Linked DNA regions of Antarctobacter heliothermus. The protein of the gene in region 2 interacts with the protein of the main gene of each other region in a pairwise test. Links are inferred from orthologs where the notes say so. Each region holds a gene or a part of one and is shown on either strand. Other genes may lie near its edges.

What was found. The genes of interacting proteins can lie anywhere in the genome.
Region 1: the proteins of ANTHELSMS3_RS15610 (region 2) and sfsA interact in binary tests that used the Escherichia coli proteins (3 or more experiments, as listed by UniProt). The link is inferred for Antarctobacter heliothermus from one-to-one orthologs.

What each region holds. Positions count from the first base shown.
Region 1 is NZ_CP022540.1:153,659-160,937, forward strand. What follows is about bases 1,734-4,708. They hold sfsA (DNA/RNA nuclease SfsA), read right to left. Parts: upstream 3,588-4,708; coding sequence 2,880-3,587; downstream 1,734-2,879. Other genes in these bases: ANTHELSMS3_RS00850 (manganese-dependent inorganic pyrophosphatase), read left to right, coding at 1,838-2,758; ANTHELSMS3_RS00860 (competence/damage-inducible protein A), read left to right, coding at 3,637-4,371; ANTHELSMS3_RS00865 (GNAT family N-acetyltransferase), read left to right, coding at 4,461-4,708. Also shown: mutY (A/G-specific adenine glycosylase), read left to right, coding at 1-342; ANTHELSMS3_RS00845 (alkane 1-monooxygenase), read left to right, coding at 405-1,538; more of ANTHELSMS3_RS00865, read left to right, coding at 4,709-5,198; ANTHELSMS3_RS00870 (peroxidase-related enzyme), read left to right, coding at 5,195-5,764; ANTHELSMS3_RS00875 (OmpA family protein), read left to right, coding at 5,736-6,689; ANTHELSMS3_RS00880 (LysR family transcriptional regulator), read right to left, coding at 6,710-7,279. UniProt on the Escherichia coli protein: Binds to DNA non-specifically. Could be a regulatory factor involved in maltose metabolism.
Region 2 is NZ_CP022540.1:3,241,418-3,248,661, reverse strand. Bases 2,206-5,145 are described here. They hold ANTHELSMS3_RS15610 (glutamate-5-semialdehyde dehydrogenase), read right to left. Parts: upstream 4,339-5,145; coding sequence 3,073-4,338; downstream 2,206-3,072. Other genes in these bases: proB (glutamate 5-kinase), read right to left, coding at 4,412-5,145; ANTHELSMS3_RS15615 (histidine phosphotransferase family protein), read left to right, coding at 2,438-3,043; ANTHELSMS3_RS15620 (DUF3553 domain-containing protein), read right to left, coding at 2,227-2,409. Outside these bases: ANTHELSMS3_RS15635 (thiamine phosphate synthase), read left to right, coding at 1-480; ANTHELSMS3_RS15630 (lysophospholipid acyltransferase family protein), read right to left, coding at 494-1,342; ANTHELSMS3_RS15625 (GNAT family N-acetyltransferase), read right to left, coding at 1,350-2,102; more of proB, read right to left, coding at 5,146-5,518; GTPase ObgE, read right to left, coding at 5,506-6,555; ANTHELSMS3_RS15595 (GNAT family N-acetyltransferase), read right to left, coding at 6,661-7,200. UniProt on the Escherichia coli protein: Catalyzes the NADPH-dependent reduction of L-glutamate 5-phosphate into L-glutamate 5-semialdehyde and phosphate. The product spontaneously undergoes cyclization to form 1-pyrroline-5-carboxylate.

The DNA of each region.
Region 1 (7,279 bases), 3.1 Mb from region 2 along the record:
CGGCTGGGCATTGCTTATCTGGCCCGTCGCGTCGATGGGGCTTGGCTGCTGGAAACCCGCCCTGACAAGGGATTGCTGGGCGGCATGCTGGGCTGGCCCGGCTCCGACTGGACCGAAGACCAACCCGCCGAGGCCCCGCCCATCCGCGCCGAATGGAAGACTATCGACGCAGAGGCCCGCCACACCTTTACCCATTTCCATCTGCGCCTGACGGTCAAAACCGCGCTGGTCCCGATGGAACGCAATCCAGATCGCGGAGAATTCATCGAATTGCCTGAATTCAGCCCCGGTGATCTGCCAACGGTCATGCGCAAGGCGTTTGACCTCGCGCAAGGCGGCTGATCCGCTCTTGGGACAGGCTGGACCCTGCCCTATCATAGCCCCGTTATGGATCAGAGACCCCGATGACCCCCGCCGCCCAGATCGCCAAACCCAGCGCCGCCTTGCCGTTTTACATGTCCTACCTGTTGATCCCGCTGGTCTGGATCGCGGCGACGCAGGGCGGCTATTGGGTACTGCTGCCCATTCTGGCCACTTGGTATCTGTTCACGGCACTGGACGCGGTTCTGGGTCTGAACACGGAGAATGCCGATCCCGATACCTCTGACGCGGATCTGCGCTGGTACAATATCCTGACCGCCGCTTGGGTGCCGCTGCAATTCATCAGCGTCTTTGCCCTGATCTGGTACGTCAGCCGCGCCGCGCATCTGAACGGGCTGGAAAAGTTCATGGTGTTTTTCGGCGTCGGCGTGATGACCGGCACCATCGGCATCAACTACAGCCATGAACTGATGCACCAGAAAAACCGCGTGGAACGCTTTCTGGGCGATCTGCTGCTGGCGATGGTGCTCTATTCACATTTCCGGTCAGAGCATCTGTTGGTGCATCACCGCTATGTCGGCACGCCGCGCGACCCGGTGACAGCGCGATATAATGAGGGCTTTCACCGCTTCTACCCCCGCGTTCTGCGCGACAGCCTGCGGTCCAGCTTTGCCGCCGAACGGGCGATGCTGGCGCGCAAGCGGCTGCCGTGGCATGCCGCGGCGAACCCGTTCTGGCGCTACTGGGGTTTGCAATTGGCGATGCTGGCGTTGGCCTTTGGTTTGGGGGGATTGGGCGGCGTGGTGCTGTTTCTGGTGCAGGCCGGCGTGGCGATTTGGCAGCTGGAGCTGGTCAACTACGTCGAACACTACGGGCTGACCCGCAGGCATCTGGGCGACGGCAAATACGAACACGTCCTGCCGCGCCATTCGTGGAACGCCGCGCACAAGGCGTCAAACTGGCTGCTGATCAACCTGCAACGGCACTCGGACCACCACTACAAACCCGACCGCCGCTTTCCGCTGTTGCAAAACCACGCGGACGCGGACGCGCCGCAATTGCCCTATGGCTATCCGGTGATGACCATGGCCGCGATGGTGCCGCCGTTGTGGAAACGGGTGATGAACCCCCGCGTTCAGGCGTGGCGTCGTCAACATTACCCGGACATCAAGGACTGGTCGGCGTACAACAAGGCCAAGACACCCCTGCCACGGTGATAGCCCTGAACCCGTCAATTCGGGTGTAGGCCGGGCTTCAGCCCGGCACGCCACGTCACGACGCACCCTATCCCCCGCGGGCTCCTGCGCCTCCGACTGTCCGCCAAAATCCTAACCAATCGTAAATTCGCCTCTGTAACCCATTGATTTTTCACACCCGTCCCGCTGTCCACGCGTGGACACCCCTATCCCTGTTCACACCGGCCCCAAGGTCGCACCCCCTTCGTGCGGGGTGACAAGAGGATGCCGCGCGGCTATGAGGCGCGAAAATTCGACGTCTCCAGCCAATGAGGATTCCCATGACCACTCAGGTTTTCGGCCACAAATCCCCCGACACCGACAGCACCGGCAGCCCGATCATCTGGGCCTGGTATCTCTCCGAAATCAAAGGTGAGGCCGCGCAGCCCGTCCTGCTGGGCGAGCCCAACACCGAAGCCGCCTTCATGCTGACCCACTGGGGCCTCGACAAGCCAGAGATCATCGCAGACGTGGCCGAAGGCGCGCCGGTTGTCATCGTCGACACCAACAACCCGGCTGAACTGCCCGCCTCGATCAACTCGGCCGACATCCGCGCCATCATCGACCACCACAAGCTGGTCGGCGGGCTGGAAACCAAAGGCCCGATCGACATCACCGTGCGTCCCCTCGCCTGCACCGCCACCATCATGGTCGACCTGATGGGCGACGACGCCGCCAAGATGCCCGACGCCATCAAGGGCGCAGCGCTGACCTGCATCCTGTCCGACACGCTGGAGTTCCGCTCGCCCACCACCACCGACCACGACAAAGCCGTGGCCGAGAAGCTGGCCGCTGATCTGGGTGTGAACATCGCCGAGTTCGCCGGGCAGATGTTTGCCGCCAAATCCGACGTCTCCAACTTTTCCGACGCCGAACTGATCCGCATGGACAGCAAGGAATATGAGGTCGACGGCACCAAGTTCCGTGTCTCGGTGCTTGAAACCACCGCACCGGAAATCCCGCTGGGCCGCAAGGACAGCCTGATGCAAACCTACAAGACCGTGCAGGCCGAAGACGGCGTGGACGAGGTTTTGCTGTTTGTCGTCGACATCCTGAAAGAAGAGGCCACGCTGCTGGTGCCCAACGATCTTGTCAAAGGGGTGGCCGAGAAAAGCTTTGGCGCAACGGTCACGGGCGACACCGTGGTCCTGCCCGGTATCATGAGCCGCAAGAAGCAGATCATCCCGAACCTCAAGGTGTGAGGCGGTGGCCCAATTCGGGCCTTGGGAGTAATCCAATTGCACGGGGGCCGTTTGGCCCCCGTTCTTTTTCGTAGGTGGGGGCGTTGCCCCCGTCGCCTCCGGCGACTCCCCCAGGATATTTTCAGACAGAAGAAACGGGGAGTGGCGTGCCCAGACTGACCCCATCCGGCGAAATTTGACAGCCGAGCGCCATCGCTTCGACTCCGGCGGAGCGGGCCACTTCAAAGGCGGCACCGTAAGCTGGGTCAATGTCCGAAGCCAATGTGACCCGCGTGCAGTCCGTTCTCTGGACGAGATACAGCATGACGGCGCGGTGCCCCTGTCGGGCCATCTCGGCCAGTTCGACGAGGTGCTTCGTCCCGCGCGCGGTCACACTGTCGGGGAATTCGGCAAGACCGGGAGTGCGCGACAGAGTGACGGATTTCACTTCGACGTAGGTATCGGGCCGCCCCGCGCCGGTGAGCAAGAAATCGATACGGCTGTTGGTGCCGTACTTCACCTCTGGCCGTACAAGATCGTAGCCGTCCAACCCCGCGACCTGACCCGCCATCAGCGCGGCCTTGAGCACGCGGTTCGGAACCCCGGTGTCGACGCCGGTGAAGTGGCCGTTGCCGTGGTCGACCAGCCGCCATGCCCATTTGAGTTTCCGTTTGGGATCGTCGTTCGGTTCCAGCCAGATGCGCAGGCCTTCGTCTTTCATTCCCAGCATGCTGCCGGGGTTGGCCACATGGGCCGTCACCTCACGCCCGTCCTCCAGTAGGCAGTCGGCAAGAAAGCGTTTGTAGCGACGGACCAGGGTGGCGGGGACGAGAGGGGTTTGAAAGCGCATGGGCCGGGCCTATACCGTAGCGTGACGCACGCGCCAAGGAGCTCTGATCATGTCCAATCCCACCGCCGCCATGCTGGTCATCGGGGACGAGATCCTGTCAGGACGGACCCGCGACGCAAACATGCACTATCTGGCCCAGGAATTTACCAAACATGGCATCGACCTGCGCGAGGTGCGCATCGTGTCAGACGATGCATCCGCCATCGTTGCTGCCGTACGGGCGCTGAGCGCGGGATTTGACCATGTCGTGACATCCGGCGGAATCGGGCCGACGCATGACGACATTACCGCGCCCTGTGTCGCCGACGCTTTTGGCGTGGCCATCACGGTGCGCGACGATGCGCGCACTATTCTGCAGGCGCACTATGACCGGCAGGGAACCGAATTGAACGAGGCACGTCTGCGCATGGCCCGCATCCCTGACGGGGCCACCCTGATCGAAAATCCGGTCTCTGCCGCGCCGGGGTTCTCGTTGGAAAACGTACACGTCATGGCGGGTGTGCCTTCGGTGTTTCAGGCCATGGTGTCCAGCGTGCTGCCCGGCTTGACCGGAGGTCAGCCATTGCTGTCCCAAACCCTGCGGATCGAACGCGGCGAGGGCGATATTGCCGGCCCCCTGAGCGATCTTGCGACACGTTTCGACGACCTGTCCATCGGCTCTTACCCGTACCAGCGCAATGGCGTCTATGGCGCCAATGTCGTGATCAGAGGAACTGATGGTGGCCGGATCGACGATGCCATGACCGCGCTGTCGGCCCTGTTTCCCGAAGCCGTCGCATCGTGAGCCGTCCGTGCGGCACGCAGGCCGCATGGACAGCCCCGGCAGCAACGGCCATAACGTGACAGATCCTGTTTCAATCTTTGGCCTTTGTCATGTCCGATGACCTCACTGCCCTTTTCGAGGCGCTTGACGCCACCTGGCCTGCGGCCTCGAAGGTGCCCGCCGGGCCGTGGATGCTGCGTGAGGGGCGCGGCGGCGGCAAACGTGTCTCTGCGGCCACCGCGCGTGGAGACTGGCGGGAGGACGATCTATCCGCGGCGGAAAAATCCATGAAACTGATGGGGCAGACGCCACTTTTCATGATCCGCCCAGACGAAAACGCGTTGGATGCCGCGCTGGCGGAACGCGGCTACACTCTGATCGATTCGGTACAGCTGTGGTCCGCCCCCATTGATCGTCTGACCGATCTCAAACTGCCGCGCGTCACCGCCTTTGCCATTTGGGAGCCGCTCGCCATCATGCGCGAACTGTGGGCTGCGGGCGGCATCGGCTCCGCGCGCCAGCGGATCATGGAGCGGGCAGCCGCCCCCAAGACTGGCATCCTGGGGCGAGTGTCGGACAAGCCCGCAGGCGCGGCCTTTTGCGCAGTACATGGTGAGACCGCCATGGTCCACGCACTGGAGATTGGCTCTGAACATCGGCAAAAGGGATTGGGCGGCTGGATGATGCGCTGTGCGGCGCTTTGGGCGGCCGATCAGGGTGCAACACGCATCGCCGTGGCCGCCACCACGGAAAATACCGGGGCCAACGCGCTTTATGCCACCTTGAAGATGGAGGTGGCGGGGCATTACCATTACCGGATACTCAATGCCGAAAGCGAGGACTTGTGACCGACGCCCTTCCCACCGCGCTGAACCTGCCCATGGCAGACCCGTTGCCGGACGCCACGCAGAAATACTTTGACATCTGCCAGGACAAACTGGGCATGGTGCCCAACGTGCTGAAGGCCTACGCCTTTGATATCGCCAAGCTGGACAGCTTTACCGCGATGTACAATGAGCTGATGCTGGCCGACAGCGGCCTGTCCAAGCTGGAGCGTGAGATGATCGCAGTGGTCGTCTCGTCGGTGAACCGTTGTTTTTATTGCCTGACCGCACATGGCGCCGCTGTGCGTGAATTGTCCGGCGACCCCAAGCTGGGGGAGATGTTGGTGATGAACTGGCGTGTCGCGGATCTGAGCCACCGGCACCGCGCCATGTTGAAATTCGCCGAAAAGATGACCGTGGCCTCGTCCGAGGTGGCCGAGTTTGACCGAGAGGCATTGCGCGATGCGGGGTTCTCGGAACGCGACATCTGGGACATCGCCAATGTCACTGGATTTTTCAACATGACGAACCGCGTCGCCAGCGCCACAGATATGCGTCCGAATGACGAGTACCACACGCAAGCGCGCTGAGGCGCTTGGTCTGACGCTCTGTCTGGCGCTCTGTCTGGCGTTGGGCGTAAGTGGGGCCGACGCGGCGGAGCTGTCGTTACCGCCCGGCGCTCAGCAGAGTTTTAGCACCGTACAGTCGCCCGGGGCCTATGCGCTGCCAACCGGGCCGTGGCAGAACGGCACCCTGCCGGTCGAGCGGGTCGAAGGGCGGGTCGAGGTCGCCGCATGGCACATACCGGGCAATGCCGACACGCCGTTCCAACTGGCCAAACCCATGCGCGACGCCTTGGTTGCCAATGGTTTCGAGATCCTGCTGGATTGCCGGTCGCGGGCCTGTGGCGGGTTTGATTTCCGCTTTGCCACGCTGGTGCTGCCCGCACCGGAAATGTTTGTCGACCTGACCGATTTCCATTTCGTCTCGGCGATGTCGGGCGATCAGGGGGCGGTCTCTATCCTGACCAGCCGCGATGCGCGGTCCGGCTATGTGCAGATCATCCGTGCGGGCGGCAGCGTCACAGGCATTCGGCCCAGCGCCAAGCCCGCGACGGTGGCCCCAACGGCCGAGGTGCAAGGGATCGCCGAACAGTTGGACAGCCTGGGCCATGTCATTCTGGACGATCTTGTGTTTCGGACCGGATCGACGGCCTTGGGCGATGGACGTTTTGCCTCGCTGGATGCCATCGCAGCCTATCTTGCGCAGAACCCCTCGCGGACCATTCTGTTCGTGGGTCACACGGATGCAACCGGATCGCTGGAGGCGAACCGCAGCGTTTCGTTGCGCCGCGCTCAGGCAGCCGTGACCTATCTGCGAGAGCGGCACAACACACCTCCACGCCAGATTGGTGCGCAGGGGGCAGGATACCTTGCCCCGGTTGCGTCAAACCTCACGCCCGAAGGGCGCGAGGTGAACCGCCGCGTCGAGGCGGTGTTGATTTCGACGGAATAAACCAGGCTACACCAGCCGGATCACCAGGTCTGCGGGCCCTTTTCGGCAAAGGAATGCACCAGAAAATCTATGAAGGCGCGCACTTTGGGCTGGGTGAACCGGCCCGGGGGATAGACTGCATAGATGCCTTGGGTCTCGATCGGCAGATCGGGGATCGCGTCCTCGACCAACCCGGCCTCCATCGCCTCATTGTAGAGGTATGAGGGCAGATAGGCGATGCCCAGACCCGCAATGCAGGCATTCAACAGCGACTGACCGTCGTTCACCGTCAGCCAGCCCGCCGTGCGCACCTGACGCTTTTCGCCCGACGGCGCGGTCAGTTTCCACACGTTGCCAGAGGACTGGTTGGAATAGTGCAGCAATTTGTGTTCGTTCAGATCATCGATCCGCTGAGGGCGTCCGAATTTCTGGAAATAGGACGGCGACGCGATCATCCGTTTGGTTGTCTCGGTCAGCTTGCGCGCGCGCAGGGTGCTGTCTTCCAGCTCTCCGATCCGCACCGCCATGTCAAAACCTTCAGAGATCAGCTCTACATAGCGGTTGTTCAGCACCATGTTGACGGTGATGTCCGGAAATTCGGCCAGAAACTC
Region 2 (7,244 bases):
GATCGCCTGCTGCGCGCGGCCGATGCGGTCCGCGAGGTTGCGCACAAGGTCGATGTGGCGCTGGTGATCGACACCCATGTTGTGATGGCTGAACGGCTGGGGCTGGACGGGGTGCACCTCCTGGACGGCGCGCGCACTGTCCGTTTCGCCCGCAAGACGCTGGGCCCTGACGCGATTGTCGGCGCATCCTGCCGCCAATCCCGGCATGAAGGCATGTCCGCCGCCGAGGGTGGTGCAGATTATGTGTCCTTTGGCCCCGTCTCTGGTGCGCTGGAAGACGGCGAACTGGCCGACCCTGAACTGTTCATCTGGTGGACCGAAATGATCGAACTTCCTGTGGTGGCCGAAAGTGGCTTGAACGCGGACCTGATCACTCAACTGGCCCCGATCACCGACTTCTTTTCAATTGGTGAGGAAATCTGGTCGACCGAAGACCCCGCCGCTACGCTGAAGATCTTTGAAAAGGCCATGCGCGGCTGACGCGGCCCGCCCGTCAGCTCATTTCGGGATCAAGTGGCCCCAGTTCCGCGATGTGTCCATCCTGAACCTGCGTTTCCAGCGCACGCGCCAGGCTCTTGCGATTGGCATAATCATCCACCCGCAAGGCAGGATGATACACCAACACAACGCGGCCCTGCCGCCGCTGTGCCAGAATCCGTAACAGCGAGGGGCCGAACTCCATCTCGCCCCACCAACCGTAGAAACGCGGATTCGTGCCCGGCGGGGCGTGGTAGACCACGCTGACCGGCTGAATCTGCATCTGGTGTCGCAGTTTGTCCGAAAAAAAGGCCGCGAACAGCGTGGTCTTGAACGGCAAGACCCGCAGTCCGTCCGTCGATGTCCCTTCCGGGAAAAACAGCAGCCGGTGCCCCTGTAGCAAACGGTCCTCGAACACCTCTGTCTGCGCTCGCGCCTCACGCCGGTCGCGGTTGATGAACACCGTCCCCGTCGCCCGCGCCAGCCAGCCGATGCCCGGCCAGCCCGACACCTCTGCCTTGGAGACGAAGTAGATCGTCTTACGGCTGTTGAGCACAAAAATATCGAGCCATGACGTGTGATTGGCCACCACAGCGCCCGGCCCTGTCATGGGCTGACCGCGCACTTCAACTGGCAACCCCATAATAACAAGCACCGTGCGGCAGACAAATTGCGTGATCAAAGGTGTCACCGGGCGGCGCGCACCAAACAGTGGCCGCTCTATCAGCCGCGCCAGCAACAGCAGGCCCAGACACCCGAATATCACCACCACCATGACGGGCGCTCGCAGGGCGACCAATAGCCATCCCAGAGCATCGATCGGCGGCAAGTCGGGCGGGTCAGCCCCCTCCCACGTCTGACTCATGCCCGTCTCACCGGCCGCGATCCTGAGTATACCGGGCGCGCTGGCGGTCGTTCATCCGTTCCGTGTCCATCACAAGGCAGACGTCTACCGTGTTGAAATCACGATCAATAAAGGCCCCATCGCCAACACATCCTCCCAAGCGCAGATAGGCTTTGATCAGCGCGGGAACCTGCAGCATGGCGCGGCGGCGGTCGATCTGATCCTCTGGCATCAAGTCCATGGACTGAAACTCGCGCGCGCGCGGGCGCAGTTCTGCCGGGGACAAATGGCGATGGTGCAGCAAGGACAGTGGTTCGGCCATTTTGTTCACGTCGATGCCATGAAAGCTGGCCACGCCAAACAGCACCTCAATGCTATGTTCCCGAACGTATTTACCCAAGCCCTGCCACAGGAGAAACATGGCCGGCCCGCCACGGTAGTCGCGGTGCAGACAGGAGCGGCCCAATTCCAGCAGCCTGCGGCCACTGCTTTTGAGCGCGGTCAGGTCATATTCATCTTCAGAATAGAATTGTCCTGCGGCCTTGGCCTGATCCTCGCGCAGGACGCGGTAGACCCCGACAACCGCATTGTCGCGCAGATTGTCGCATATCAGAAGATGGTCGAAAAACGGATCGAACCTGTCCCGTTCCAGACGTGCCTCATGATCGACCAGCGCGCCATCGCCCCCCAGTTCCGCCACGAACACCTCATAGCGCAGGCGTTGCGCCGCCTCGATATCCCTGGCGTTTTCCGCAAGCCGGACCGTGAAGGCCTCTGTCACACTTTTGTCCCCCGCGTCTGGCCGCCTGATGTCTGGTGGTCATAGGCAAGCCGCCGTTGGAGTGCAATGTTTCCCGTGGTAGTGCGACACTGGTTAACCATTCCTCAACCTGTGTTGGAATACGTTAACCATCGTACACCGGGAGGAGAGACACGCGGGCACCGTCGATCACGACCTTGCCTTCTTCCCGAAAATTGACAGTAATCCGGCCTCCGATGTTCGACTGAACCTGGCCAGTGCCCCAATCGGGCTGGTCCGGGTGCCGGACCAGCATCCCCGGTTCAAGTAAAGAGTTGAGATCCGCCATTCCAATTCCCTCCAGAACGGAGCCAGACATGTCCGAGCCCCGCGCAAATCTTGCCGCTCTTGTCGGGTCGCGCCTATGCCACGACCTTATCAGCCCCATCGGCGCCATCCAGAACGGCCTGGAACTGATCGCCCTGTCCGGTCCTGCGGACACCAGCCCGGAAATGGCGCTGATCCAGGAAAGCTGCGAAAGCGCCGCGGCCCGCATCCGTTTTTTCCGGGTCGCCTTTGGTCTGGCAGGCCCCCAACAGATGATGGGCCGCCGTGAGATCATGTCCACCCTGACAGCCCTCGGCAAGGGCGGCAAGCTGCGGACGGACTGGATGCCGCAGGACGATCTTCCCCGTATTGAGGTGCAACTGGCCTTTCTGGCCTATCTGTGCTGCGAAACTGCGCTGCCGGCCGGCGGCACGGTCCGGTTTGATCGGGACGCCGCCGGTTGGGCGCTGAGTGCCAGTGGCCCGCGACTGACGGTTGACCAGCCGTTGTGGGATCATCTGAACGGCAGTGCCGCGCTGGAAGAGCCCCCAGCCAACCGTGTCCATTTCGCCCTGTTGGCGATCCTGGCAGAGGCGGCGGGGCACAAGCTCTTTGCAACCCTGCGCGACGACACCATCTTACTAAAGATTGCCTGACCCCTCACCTGCCTCAGCTGCGGGCCTGATTAGGCCCGCACTGTGCCATCCCCGGTCACAAGGTACTTGAAGCTGGTCAGTTGCTCTGCACCCACCGGGCCACGCGCGTGCATCTTGCCGGTGGCGATGCCGATTTCCGCCCCCATGCCGAACTCACCGCCATCCGCGAACTGAGTCGAGGCGTTGCGCATCAGGATCGCCGAATCGAGCCGCTCAAAGAACCTTGCGGCGGTGGCGTCATCCTCTGTCAGGATACAGTCGGTGTGGTTCGATCCATACTGGCGGATATGTGCAATAGCGGCGTCGATGTCATCCACGACCCGCGCGGCGATGATGCTGTCTAGGTATTCGTGCCCCCAGTCCTCGGACGTGGCCGGAACGGTTCCGGGGATCACCTGCAATTCGGCATCGGCGCGCACCTCGACATCCGCCTCCAGCAGCGTGCGGATCACTCCTTGGCCGATGGTTTCGGCCACATCGCGGTGGATCAGCAGGCATTCAGCCGCGCCGCAAATGCCGGTGCGCCGGGTTTTGGCGTTCTTGACGACGGACAGCGCCTTGACCGGATCGGCGTCCTTGTCGATGTAGATGTGAACGATCCCCTCAAGATGGGCAAAGACCGGCACCCGCGCCTCACGCTGCACCAGACCCACCAAGCCCTTGCCGCCGCGCGGCACAATGACGTCGATATAGTCGGTCATCTTCAGCATTTCGCTGACCGCAGCGCGGTCCCGAGTCGGCACCAGCTGGATTGCCGTCTCCGGAAGACCCGCAGCGCGCAGCCCCTCAACGAGACAAGCGTGGATTGCGCCGGACGAATGAAAGCTCTCAGACCCGCCGCGCAGGATCACCGCATTCCCGGCCTTGAGGCACAGAGCACCGGCATCCGCTGTAACGTTGGGGCGCGATTCGTAGATCACACCGACAACCCCCAGCGGCGTGCACACGCGCTGGATGTGCAGACCCGTGGGCCGATCCCATTCGGCCATGACAGCCCCCACAGGATCCTCTTGCGCCGCGACAGAGCGTAGGCTGTCACAGATCCCCTGAATGCGTGTCTCATCCAGCATCAACCGGTCCATCATCGCCTTGGACAGGTCTTTTTGGCGGCCATAGTCCAGATCACGGGCGTTCGCCTCGATGATCTGCGCGCGCGATGCCCAGACAGCGTCGGCGGCACTCTCCAGCGCCTTGCGCTTTTGCTCGGCTGGGGCAAAAGCCAGATCCGCAGCGGCGGCGCGCGCTTTTTCACCGATGTCTTGCATCAGGGCGGGAATGTTATCGAGATCTTTCATCGGAAGAACCCTCTGGCCAATGGTGGATATGTGTATTTCTAGAGAGAAGAAGCAGAACGGTCAAAGCGTGACGTCAAACCGCCATGTCATCGCGGTGGATCAATACCGCGCGTCCCGGATACCCAAGGATCGCCTCGATGTCGCGGCTGTGGTGTCCGGCGATGGCGCGCGCCTCTGTCGCGGTATAGCGCGTCAGCCCCTGCCCCAGTGTGGTGCCCGTGAAGCTGCGGATTGTCACCGGTTCGCCGCGGCCGAAATCCCCCTCGACCGCGCGCAACCCAGCCGGCAAGAGCGATTTGCCAGAGGCCAGCGCAGTCGCTGCTCCCTCATCCACACGCAGCGTGCCTTGGGGTTTCATCGCCGCGATCCAGCGTTTGCGCGCCGCGTGCGGGTCAAGCTTCGGGGTGAACAAGGTCGATGGTGCGCCCATCATCAGCCGCCGCAACGGATGCAGATCCGCCCCGTGAGAGATGATCATCGCACAGCCAGAGGCGGTTGCCGTCTTGGCTGCCATCACTTTGGTCTTCATCCCGCCCTTGGACAGGCCAGACCCGGCATCGCCTGCCATGCCTTCGATCTCGGGCGTGATATCGTCAATAATATCAAGCCGCTCTGCCGCAGGATCGGTCGTCGGATTCGCGGTGTACAACCCGTCCACATCCGACAACAGGACCAGAAGATCCGCGCCCACGGTCACCGCCACCTGCGCCGCAAGACGGTCATTATCACCATAGCGGATCTCATCCGTCGCGACGGTATCGTTCTCGTTTACGATGGGAACCGCGCCAAAACCCAGCAAGGTTTCCAGCGTCGCGCGTGAATTCAAATAGCGGCGGCGGTCAGCGCTGTCCTCCAGCGTTACCAGCACTTGCGCTGTGATCAGACCGTGCGGGGCCAATGCCTCTTGCCAGGCGCGGGCCAGCCGGATTTGACCAACAGCAGCAGCGGCCTGCGATTGTTCAAGCGGTAGCACGCTGGACGGCAGGCGAAGGATGCCGCGCCCCAGCGCGATGGACCCGGATGACACCAGCACCACATCCGCGCCGCGCGCCTTCAGTTCGGCGACGTCTTCGGCAATTGAGGTCAGCCAATCAGTGCGCAAATCACCGCTGGCGCGATCCACCAGCAAGGCTGACCCGATCTTGACGACGACGCGACGCGCCGAGGTCAGGGATGCCATTGCCCATCCTCCCCTTCCTCGACCTCCGGGGCCGGGCGGTCAGCGGCGCGGCGCGCCTCGACATGGGGTCGCAGGGCGCGCAGCACCTCTGTTACGCCCTCTTTGGTGGCACCGGACATCAGCATCACGTTCTCTGCGCCAGCGGCCTCAAGTTCGTCCTTGAGGAACACGCGCTCTTCGTCGTCCAATGCGTCGATCTTGTTCAGCACAGTCACGCGCGGCTTGTCCGCCAGCCCCGCGCCATAAGCATCGAGTTCGTTGCAGATCGTCTGATAATCTTCAATCAGGCTACCAGATGTGCCATCTATCAGGTGCAACAACACGGCGCTGCGTTCGACATGGCCAAGAAAGATGTCACCCAGCCCCCTGCCCTCATGCGCGCCCTCGATCAGGCCGGGAATGTCCGCAACGACAAATTCGGTGTTGTCGACCGCCACGACCCCAAGGTTGGGGTGCAGCGTGGTAAACGGATAATCGGCAATCTTGGGCCGCGCATTGGACGTCACCGACAAAAAGGTGCTTTTGCCCGCGTTGGGCAGACCCAGCAGACCCACATCGGCAATCAGCTTGAGCCGGAGCCAAAGCGTCCGTTCAACGCCATCCTGCCCCGGGTTCGCATTGCGCGGTCCCTGATTGGTCGAGCTTTTGAATTGCAGGTTACCCCAGCCGCCATTGCCGCCTTTGGCAATCCGCACCCGTTGTCCCAGTTCGGTGATATCGGCGATCACCGTTTCCTCATCCTCTTCAAGGATCTCGGTGCCCACCGGCACCTTGAGGATGATGTCATTGCCATCAGCGCCAGTGCGGTTTTGGCCCCGGCCCGACTGGCCGTTCTGAGCAAACCAGTGCTGTTGATAGCGAAAGTCGATCAGCGTGTTCAGCCCATCGACCGCCTCGACCCAGACCGACCCACCGCGCCCACCGTCGCCGCCATCCGGGCCGCCGTATTCGATGAACTTTTCGCGGCGGAAACTGACGCAGCCGTTACCGCCTGCGCCGGAGCGGATATAAACCTTGCAGAGATCGAGGAATTTCATGGAATGAGCTTTCGGCGAGGGACAGGCGGCGGTTTACCGTGGTTTCCGAGGGCGCTCAAGCGCCCCCGCTATGCGCGGACCGCCGTGCCGGACACTCCGACGCGATCAGCCCAGTTTTCGAATATAGGTCCAGGTCGGCACCTTGGACTGGCGCGCGACGGAATAGGCTTCGGCATCGCCGATGTACTCAAACCCGCAGTTTACCAGCACCCGGGCCGAGGCCGCGTTGTCCTGAAAAACAGAGGCAAACATGGTGGCGTTGCCCATCGGATTTGCCTCAACCAGTGCGCGCACCGCCTCTGAGGCCAGCCCGGTGTTCCAGAACGCTGGCGCCACCCAATAGCCAACTTCGGACTGATTGCGGTCCATCCGCTCCAGCGAGATCAGCCCCATCAGTTCGGACCCGCCGACCTTGGTGGCATCCATCGCCCAGACATCCTCACTCCGGTCGGGTGAGGTGGCGCGGGTGACAAACCCTTCGGTCGCACCGGGCGGCAATGGATGCGGGATGGACGTGGTCATACGCGCGACCCGTTCGTCACGGGTGTAATGTTCCATCAACCCGATGTCGGACTGGCGCACCGGGCGCAAATCAAACCGTTCTGTTGCCACGATGGGCTGGTTGTCGGTGGTATCTAGGACCATCTGCACTCTCCTCCTGTGCAACGGCGGGGATCGACGGCACCTGC